3 regions of the Corynebacterium humireducens NBRC 106098 genome follow, and region 2 is predicted to be linked to each of the others. Evidence: riboswitches for the same ligand, from Rfam matches in the RefSeq annotation. Region 2 holds a riboswitch; each other region holds the start of a gene.
The links. Region 2 has a riboswitch for thiamine pyrophosphate ahead of thiM (hydroxyethylthiazole kinase). Riboswitches for the same ligand answer to the same signal wherever they lie in the genome.
Positions count from the first base shown of each region.

Region 1: another riboswitch for thiamine pyrophosphate. It lies ahead of thiC (phosphomethylpyrimidine synthase ThiC); the one in region 2 lies ahead of thiM (hydroxyethylthiazole kinase).
Region 3: another riboswitch for thiamine pyrophosphate. It lies ahead of B842_RS04910 (ECF transporter S component); the one in region 2 lies ahead of thiM (hydroxyethylthiazole kinase).

Region 1 covers NZ_CP005286.1:1,686,620-1,689,887, forward strand. Annotated here, with positions in the region: gene B842_RS08390 (hypothetical protein) at 1-365, opposite strand, end outside; gene rplS (50S ribosomal protein L19) at 572-913, opposite strand; TPP riboswitch at 1,072-1,187, shown strand; gene thiC (phosphomethylpyrimidine synthase ThiC) at 1,183-2,949, shown strand; gene B842_RS08405 (thiamine phosphate synthase) at 2,933-3,268, shown strand, end outside.
Region 2 covers NZ_CP005286.1:1,333,478-1,336,745, forward strand. Annotated here, with positions in the region: partial or broken gene B842_RS06655 (bifunctional hydroxymethylpyrimidine kinase/phosphomethylpyrimidine kinase) at 1-484, opposite strand, end outside; gene thiM (hydroxyethylthiazole kinase) at 487-1,296, opposite strand; TPP riboswitch at 1,278-1,373, opposite strand; gene B842_RS06665 (NAD(P)/FAD-dependent oxidoreductase) at 1,395-2,627, shown strand; gene B842_RS06670 (HNH endonuclease signature motif containing protein) at 2,745-3,268, shown strand, end outside.
Region 3 covers NZ_CP005286.1:960,912-964,179, reverse strand. Annotated here, with positions in the region: gene B842_RS04915 (ABC transporter ATP-binding protein) at 1-1,010, opposite strand, end outside; gene B842_RS04910 (ECF transporter S component) at 1,011-1,613, opposite strand; TPP riboswitch at 1,604-1,712, opposite strand; gene B842_RS04905 (DUF2218 domain-containing protein) at 1,722-2,060, opposite strand; gene B842_RS04900 (2-dehydropantoate 2-reductase) at 2,071-2,937, opposite strand; gene B842_RS04895 (DUF808 domain-containing protein) at 2,997-3,268, shown strand, end outside.

The DNA of each region.
Region 1 (3,268 bases), 350 kb from region 2:
TCCACGCGGGTCAGCGCCGCGCGGATCTCCGGGGTCGCCAGCAGATGGTCCCACCCGGAGGGCGGCTGCCAGTAGGCGGCGTTGTCCACGGCGTCGGCCACACAGTTCCGGAGCATGTCGACGGTCGGCTCCACCAGGGGTGTGCCATCCAGGAGTGCCGCCACCTCCCCCGGCGTCACGTCCGGCCAGTCAGGCGACGGCGTCGAGGAGCCTCCGTCGATGGTGTAGTAGGAGACGTTCGACGTCTCGAAGGGGCGTGTGGCGTGGAAGAGCGCCGAGTGCAGGGGGTGGTCGACTGTGTCGGTTGCCGCCAGGGCGAGCTCCATGAGGACGTCGCGGCCACGGGGCGCGTCAACCAGCTTCATGAGCCCACCGTACCCCCTGAACGGCGCAAATCCCGGGCCCCGTCTTGCGACGGGACTACCGGGATTCACTTCTTCACCCTGACCTTTATCTCTAACTGCCCGGTGAAGCTTGTCCGATCAATGTAACCCAGGACACATTAAAGTGTCAATAGGCGCCAAAAAGAAAAGCCCCACACCGTGCAGGTGTGGGGCGATTCCGGTGGAGCTTAGCGCTTCTCCTTGATGCGGGCTGCCTTGCCGCGCAGCTCGCGCAGGTAGTACAGCTTCGCACGACGGACGTCACCGCGGCGGACGACCTCGATGGAGGCGATGTTCGGGGAGTGGACCGGGAAGGTACGCTCCACGCCGATACCGAAGGAGACCTTGCGGATGGTGAAGGTCTCGCGGATGCCGGAGCCCTGGCGGCGGATGACGACACCCTTGAACAGCTGGGTACGCTCGGTGGAGCCCTCAATGACCTTGACGTGGACGTCGAGGGTGTCACCCGGGCGGAAGGCCGGGATGTCCTCGCGCAGCTGCGCGGAATCAACCTTGTCGAGAATGTTCATGCGACATGTTCCTTTTCAGTTCTGGACAGAGGACCCTGGCGGCTCTTCCCTGTGTCGGGATGCTCGACCGGTTCGTGCCCGTTACATACAACCCGCACAGTCTCCCATACCCGCCCCTCCCCCGCAAAATCTCCGGGCCCGGGAGGTGGTAGGCTTCCTCCCGACCCCACGGGCGCCCGAGGCATCGGGCTGAGATCGCGCTAGTGACGCCGCGCGAGCACCGTATGAACCTGTCTGGTTAGCACCAGCGTAGGAAGAGAGGCGATGGCATGCAGCCGACCCATGACTCCGGAACGGAAATCCACCCCAAGCACCGATTCTCCCCGATCGAGAAGAACGGTCTGAGTGTCCCTGAGACGGAGATCCTCCTGGACGACTCCCCCGACGGCCCGAACGAGCCGTTCCGCATCTACCGCACGCGCGGCCCGGAGTGCGACGTCACCGTCGGCCTGCCGGCGTTGCGGGCGGGGTGGATCGAGGAGCGGGGCGACGTCGAGAAGTATGAGGGACGTCCCCGCAACCTGGCCGATGACGGCCGGACGGCGACCCGGCGCGGCGCGGCGTCGGCGGAGTGGAAGGGCGAGAAGCGCCCGACCCTGCGCGCGCAGAAGGGGAAGAGGGTGACGCAGATGCACTACGCGCGGCAGGGCATCATCACGAAGGAGATGGAGTTCGTCGCGCTGCGTGAGCACTGCGACCCCGAGTTCGTGCGCTCGGAGATCGCCCGCGGCCGCGCGATCCTGCCGAACAACATCAACCACCCGGAGTCCGAGCCGATGATCATCGGGCGGAAGTTCCTGACGAAGATCAACGCGAACATCGGCAACTCGGCCGTCACCTCGTCGATCCAGGAGGAGGTGGAGAAGCTGCGCTGGGCGACCCGTTGGGGTGCGGACACGGTCATGGACCTGTCCACCGGCAACGACATCCACACCACCCGCGAGTGGATCATGCGCAACTCCCCCGTCCCGATCGGCACCGTCCCGATCTACCAGGCGCTGGAGAAGGTGGACGGCGTCGCCGAGGACCTGACCTGGGAGATCTTCCGCGACACCGTCATCGAGCAGTGCGAGCAGGGCGTCGACTACATGACCGTCCACGCCGGTGTCCGCCTGCCCTTCATCCCGCTGACCACGGAGCGGGTGACGGGCATCGTGTCCCGCGGCGGCTCGATCATGGCGGGCTGGTGCCTGGCGCACCACAGGGAGTCCTTCCTGTACGAGAACTTCGACGAGCTCTGCGAGATCTTCGCGCAGTACGACGTCGCCTTCTCCCTCGGCGACGGCCTGCGTCCGGGCAGCCTCGCCGACGCCAACGACGACGCCCAGTTCGCCGAGCTGAAGACCATCGGCGAGCTCACCCGCCGGGCGTGGGAGTACGACGTCCAGGTCATGGTCGAGGGCCCGGGCCACGTGCCGCTCAACATGATCCAGGTGAACAACGAGCTGGAGCAGGAGTGGGCCTCCGATGCCCCCTTCTACACCCTCGGCCCCCTGGTCACGGACATCGCGCCGGGCTACGACCACATCACCTCCGCCATCGGCGCGGCACACATCGCCATGGGCGGCACCGCGATGCTCTGCTACGTCACCCCGAAGGAGCACCTCGGTCTACCGAACCGCGACGACGTCAAGACCGGCGTGATCACCTACAAGCTGGCGGCCCACGCCGCGGACGTCGCGAAGGGGCACCCCGGTGCGCGGGACTGGGACGACGCGATGAGCAAGGCGCGTTTCGAGTTCCGCTGGCACGACCAGTTCGCCCTCTCCCTCGACCCGGAGACCGCGCAGGCCTACCATGACGAGACCCTGCCCGCGGAGCCGGCGAAGACGGCGCACTTCTGCTCGATGTGCGGCCCGAAGTTCTGCTCCATGCGCATCAGCCAGGACATCCGCGACACGTTCGGCGCGAAGCTGGGCATCCCGCAGGTCGGCGAGCCGGAGGCGGTCGAGGGGATGCGTACCATGTCAGAGGAGTTCCGCAAGCGCGGTTCCAACGTCTATCTCGAATCGGTGAACAATGCGACCCACCCTTGACCTGCGCTGCTACCTCGTGACGGGCTCCGGTACGCCGGAGCACATCATCGGGGTGGCCCGTAGGGCCGTCGACGGCGGCTGCGGCATCGTCCAGGTGCGCAGCAAGCCGATCGACGCGCTGGACCTGTACGAACTCACGGCGACCGTCGCCCGCGAGGTCGGCGACCGTGCCACGGTGCTTGTCGACGACCGCGTCGACGTCGCCCTCGCCCTCCGGCGGCAGGGGCTGCCCGTCCACGGCGTGCACGTCGGGCAGACCGACCTGCCGGTCCCGGCGGTCCGTGAGCTGCTCGGCCCCGACGCCATCGTCGGTCTGACC
Region 2 (3,268 bases):
CCAGCCCCCGGGCCTGCTCGATGCCCTCGTCGAGGGTGGTGGCCATCTCCGCGTCGCAGAGCACGGCCAGCTCACGCAGGTTCGGGGTGATCACGTCGACGCGGCGCACCAGGTCACGCACGGCGGCCTCGGCGTCCTCGTTGAGCAGGCGGTCGCCGGAGCTGGCCACCATCACCGGGTCGAGGATGACGTGGGGGACCGGGTGGGCCTCCAGCGCGGCGGAGACGACCGCGACTGTCTCGGCGTCGCCCAGCATGCCGATCTTCACGGCGTCGACGGTGACGTCGTCGAAGACGGCGGCCAGCTGCTCCCGCAGGAAGTCGTGCGGCGGGGTGTGCACGGAACGCACGCCGTGGGTGTTCTGGGCGACGAGGGCGGTGACCGCGGCCATGCCGAAGCCCCCGGCCGCGGCGATGGACTTCAGGTCGGCCTGGACGCCGGCGCCGCCGGTCGGGTCGGTGCCGGCGATGGAGAGAATACGGGGGGTCATGGGTGATCCTTCCAGGAGACGAGGTCCGCGATCTCCGCGGAGGTGAGGTGGTGGACGGCGTCGAGCCAGGCGGCCGCGAAGCCGCCCGGCCCGGTGGCGGAACGCGCCGCGACCTGCGCGGCGGCCCCCAGGTGCGCGTGTGCGGCGAGCACGGCGTCATGCTTCCCGACGCCCAGTCCCAGGTACGCCGCGCACACCGCGCCCAGGGCGCAGTCGGTGCCGCTGACGCGCGTGAGCAGCGGGTCACCGGAGGTCAGCCAGGTCTCGCGGCCGGGGGAGACGATGAGGTCGACGGGGCCGGACACCGCGACGACCGCCCCGGTGCTCTCCGCGAGGGCCCGCGCGGCCGGCAGGGCGTCTGTGACACGGTGCGCCGTGTCGACGCCCCGGCCCCCGGCCCCGCCGCCACCGAGGGCGGCGATCTCGGAGGCGTTGCCCCGGATTGCGGCGGGGGCGGCGAGGGTGGCGTCGGCAAGCAGGGAGCGCACGAACCTCGTGCGGTGACCGAGGACGCCGGCGCCGACGGGATCGAGGACCCAGGGGGTGTCCATGTCGGTGGCGCCGCGGACGGCGGCGCGCATCGCCTCGTAGCGGGCGGCGGTCGGGGTGCCCATGTTGACCAGCACCCCGGCGGCCAGACGGGCGAAATCCCCCGCCTCCTCCGGGGTGTCGATCATCGCGGGGGAGGCCCCGGCGGCGAGGAGGACGTTGGCGCTCAGGGCGGCGGCGACCGTGTTGGTCAGGCACTGCACCAGAGGCGCATCTGTACGCAACATGTCGCGGGCGTGCAGAACAGTGATGACAATCCCTTCGCTAGTCCGAACTAGAGCAGGTTCCGTGGGTGTGATCTCAGCGCGGCGACCGCGCACCCCATGTCGATGTGACAGAGATTACCATAGGGCGCATGAGCAGAGTCAGAGACACCACCGTGATCGGCGCCGGCATGGTCGGCCTCGCCACCGCCTGGCACCTGCAGGAACGCGGCCACAAGGTCACCGTCCTCGACCGGGAGGGCGTCGCCGCCGGCGCCTCCTGGGGCAACGCCGGCTGGCTGGCCCCCGCGAAGACCATCCCGCTGTCCGACCCCAGCCTGTGGCGCTACGGCCCCACCGCGCTTCTCGACGCCGACGCCGCCCTCTCCATGCCCCTCCGCGTCGACCCCGGCCTGTGGGCCTTCCTCGCCCGCTTCATGGCGCAGGCCACCGCCCGGGCCTGGGACGCGACGATGGCCGCACTGACCCCCATCGACCTGGTCGCCCTCGCCGCCTTCGACGAACTGGAGCTCGGCGGCGTCGACGCCTGGACACGGGAGGGCCCCTTCGTCATCGCCTTCGAGAAGGAGTCCCAGGCCGCCGGTTTCCTCCGCGAGCTCGACGGCGTGGTGCGCCACGGCCAGGAGGCCCCGCTCACCCCGCTGGACGCCGCGACCTCCCTGGCGCCCATGCTCTCCGACGCGGTCACCTGCGCCTACCGCCTCGATGGCCAACGCTTCATCGAACCCGGACCCTACGTCGAGGCACTCGGCCGGGCCGTCGTGGACCGGGGCGGACACCTGCGTACCGACGCCCACGTGGTCAGCGTCGTCGGCGGCACCGACCCGGCCGTCGTCCTCGACACCGGCGAGCGCCTCAGCACCGGCACCGTGGTCATCGCCACCGGCGCATGGCTGCCCCGCCTGGCCCAGGCCCACGGCGTGCGCACCCTCGTGCAGGCCGGACGCGGCTACTCCTTCACCGTGGACACCGAGCAGCCCGCCGAGCACCCCGTCTACCTGCCGCACCACCGCATCGCCTGCACGCCCTACCGGGGACGCTTCCGCATCGCCGGGACGATGGAGTTCCGCCGCCCCGACGAACCGCTCCACCCGCGGCGCATCGAGGCGATCGTCAACCAGGCCCGGCGCGTCATGACGGGCGTCGACCTGGACAACCGGCACGACGAGTGGGTGGGCTCCCGCCCCGTCACCCCGGACGGGCGACCCCTCGTCGGACGCACGGCCTCCGAGAACGTCTACGTCGCTGGCGGCCACGGCATGTGGGGCATCGTCCTCGGCCCCGCGACCGGCCGGTACCTGGCGCAGCTCATCGACACCGGCGAGACCCACCCGACGATCCGCCCCTTCGACCCGCTGCGCTAGGGATTGTCAACCGGTCGTGTGACCGGAACACCGGAATCTGTGGACAGGCCGGGTCTGTCCACAGGCCTGGGAAGGTGCTTCTCGACGAGTGCCTGTCGCCCGTCTACCGTGCGGGGCATGAACACCCTCGAGATGCTGCGGGCCCTGCGGGCCATGACCGTGCTGGGCGACATCGCCTCCGGCGCGGTCACCGTCGCTGACCTCGAGGCACTCGGCATCCGCGACGCCGCCGCGTGGGCGCGGCACGCCGCCACCTACCACGGGCCCACCCGGCAACGCGCCCGGCAGGCCGCCGCCCGCGCCGCCGGTGCCGGACTGTCCCCGGACGCGCTCATGGTCGTCGAGAAGCATGTCCGGAAGCTCCTGGCCGGCGCCGCCGTCACCGAATGGGAGCTGCGCGTCGAGCTGTGCGCCCTGCGCGGCACGGTGGAGGAGATCGACCGGGCTGCCGCCACCCGCGTGCGCGAGTACAACCGCGGGGTGGAGGACGCCGAGAGGAAGGCCTACGGCCGACGGGCCCTCAAGGGCGGCAAGAACACCGACGCCCTGGGCAACCGCACCTTCACGGTCACCGGTCCCGAGCGCGTCATCGCCGACGTGCTCGGCGGCATTCGCACCGTGGCCGGCCAGCTCCGTCGCGA
Region 3 (3,268 bases), 370 kb from region 2:
ACGGCCATCTCCTCGGCGACGGTGCGGGCGACGAACTGGTGCTCCGGGTCCTGGAAGACGTAGCCCACCCGCTGTGCAAGCTGCCGCGAACTCCAGGCGTGGGGGCTCTTCCGCAGGCCCTGCCGCAGCTCCTCCGCGTAGGTGAGCTCGCCGCCGACGGGGTCGAGAAGCCCGGCCAGCGTCAGCGCGAGCGTCGACTTCCCGGCGCCGTTGGGCCCGGTGATGACCGTCGACGCGCCCTGCGGCAGGTCGAGGGTGCGCGGCGGCCCCCAGATGGTCTGCAGGTCACGGGCGCTGACCAGCGGCGGCGTCCCGGGGGCCACGCCGCGGGCGGCCGGCAGGACCGGCGGGGCGGGCAGGCCGGCGGCGGTGCTCTCGTGGAGGCCGTCCTCGTCGAGGTGGAGGAAACGGTCCATGAGCGGGACCCACAGCTGCGGGCGGTGCTCGACGACGAACAGCGTGGCGTCGGTCTCCGCGGCGACGGCGGTCACCGCCTCGACGACCTCGCGCTGCCCGACGGGGTCGAGGTTGGCGGTGGGCTCGTCGAGGAGGATGAGATCCGCCCCCATGGCGATGACGCCCGCCAGGGCGAGACGCTGCTTCTGCCCGCCGGACAGGTGCCGGGTCGGGTGGTCCAGCGGCAGGTCGAGGCCGACGAGGTCGAGGGCGCGGCGCACGCGCGGCCAGATCTCCTCGCGCGGGATGCGCAGGTTCTCGCAGCCGAAGGCGACGTCGTCGCCGACGCGGGAGGCGATGACCTGGGAGTCGGGGTCCTGCAGGACCATGCCGACCGTCCCGTCGATGGTGAGGGTGCCGGTCTGGTCGCCGTCCTCCTCGTCACCGAGCAGGCCGGCCAGCGCGGCCAGGAGAGTGGACTTGCCTGCGCCGGAACGGCCGGTCAGCAGCACCTTCTCCCCGCGTTCCAGGCGCAGGGAGATGTTCTCCAGCGCCGGGTCCACCCGGGAGGCGTGCCGCCAGCCGAGACCGCGGGCCTCGACGAGTGCAGTCATCTACACGCGCTTCCGTCCGGCCGCGAAACGGTCCAGCGCGCCGGTCCCGGCCAGGGCCTTGACCAACCAGTGGCCGAGGAGCCCCGCGAGGATCACCCCGGAGATCACGCCGCAGGTGAGGTAGATCGAGTTGAAGGCCAGCGACTTCGCGATGTTCGCGCTCGTGAACAGCGAGACCAGGAAGTTGCCCACCGAGGCTCCCGCGCCGGCGAGCATGGCGACGGGGAGGGTGAAACGCCGGTACGCGAAGGCCGCGAAGACGAGCTCCGCGCCGATGCCCTGGGCGATGCCGTGGTAGAGGGTCTCGATGCCCCACTGGTTGCCCAGCAGCGCGGAGACGGCGGCGGCGAGGACCTCGACGAAGATCGCGGCACCCGGCTTCCGGATCACCAGCCCGCCGATGACGCCGCCGAGCAGCCAGATGCCCAGGGCCAGGCCGCCGAAGCCGGGGGTGAGCGCATCCATGGCGGTGGTCCAGGCGAAGCCGATGGAGTTCCACACCCAGAAGATGAGGCCGGTCGCCACGCCGAGGACGGAGGCGATGATGATGTCGATGACGCGCCACGAGGAGCGGGCGCGCGTTCTTGCAGCAGTGGTGGTCACTGGGATCTCCCTAGCGCCGGTATTAACCGGATCAGGTTCGACGGTCCGCCGTTGCGGCATCTCAGCCCGGACTCGCACCGGGCACCCGTGGACGAAAGTGGTCGGGCGTCAGTCTAGCCCAGCGACCCAGCGGGTACCGTCCTGACCTCCGGGACGCTTCCACGCGACCTCCACGTCGGCGTCGCCGGCGAGCTCGACGACGCCGCGCCCGATGAGCCTCTCCAGCTGCTCGAGCTCCGCGGCGGCGCACTCCAGGTGCAGCAGGAGGACCCCGTCGCCGGCGATCATGTCCACCTCGGCGTCGTGCCCCCACGTGAACACGAGGTGCCCGCGGCCTTCCTCGGCATCCCACTCCGTGTGCGCCGTGTCGGCGAAAGTGGAGACCAGGGACCGAGCGTAACGCCCCGGGCGATCACACCTGACCCGGGCAGTGGAGGAAGCCGTCATGTCCGTCACGTTACCCCAGCACCCCCAGCAGAAGGTCATGGAGCCGCACGTCGACGCCCTGCCGGGCCGCCATCCGGCAGATCGCACCGACCTGGGAGTCCAGCTCGTGGGGACGCCCGGCGAGCAGGTCCCGGTGCATCGAACTGGTCGCCGTGGCGGGCATGCGGTCGGCGAACTCCAGGGTGCGTTCGACCACGTCGTCGCTGAGCGGCACCCCGTTCGCGCGGGCCGTGGACTCGACCTCCCGCATGAGCGCCTCCAGCGTCGGCCGCAGCCGGGTGCGCAGCTCCCCGAGCGGGGCCTGCGCCAGCGCCCCGAGCGCCCCGGTGGTGGTCACGTACATGGCCTTCTCCCACACGTCGACGATGATGTCGTCACGTGCGGTGGCGTCGACGCCCGCGGAGTTCAGCGCCGCCACCAGCTTTCCGACGACTCTCTCCTCCCCTCCCACGTCATACGACACAGGGCCCCCGTGGAACTCCACCCGCCCCGGGCCGGTGTGGTGGTAGTAGCCGCGCACGACACCCGGCAGAGTGCGCTCCCACCCCACGACCGCGGCGACGCGGGAGGGCACCTCGACGGAGTTCTGCGTGACGGCGACGTGGGCGCCGGCGGGGAGGGCGTCGAGAAGCGCGGGGAGGTCGGTCGCGGCGGTGACCTTCACCGCCAGCAGGACGACGTCGACGGGGCCGGCCTCGGCGAGACTGCCGACGGCGTCCACCGGGATCGGCGGGTCGTCGTTGAGACGCAGCCCCTCGGTGCGCAGCACGTCGAGGGTCTCGCCGCGCGCGATGAACACCACGTCATGCCCCGCCCGCACCAGGGACCCGCCGAACCATCCACCGACCGCACCGACACCCACCACTGCTGTTCTCATGCGACCATTCTAAGGAACGCTCTAGAATGTTCTTATTTCCTCCCTGAAAGGTGCGCACCATGGCCGGTGGACTTCTAGCACTGCTTGACGACGTCGCCCTCATCGCCCGCGCCGCCGCCGCCAGCGTCGATGACGTGGCGGCGGCCGCCGGCAAGACCTCGGTGAAGGCCGCCGGCGTGGTCGTCGACGACGCCGCCGTGACCCCCCGTTACGTCACCGGCATCCAGCCGGCCCGTGAGCTGCCGATGATCTGGCGGATCACCAAGGGCTCACTGGTCAACAAGCTGGTCATCATCCTCCCCGTCGCCCTGCTCCTGTCCTGGCTGGCCCC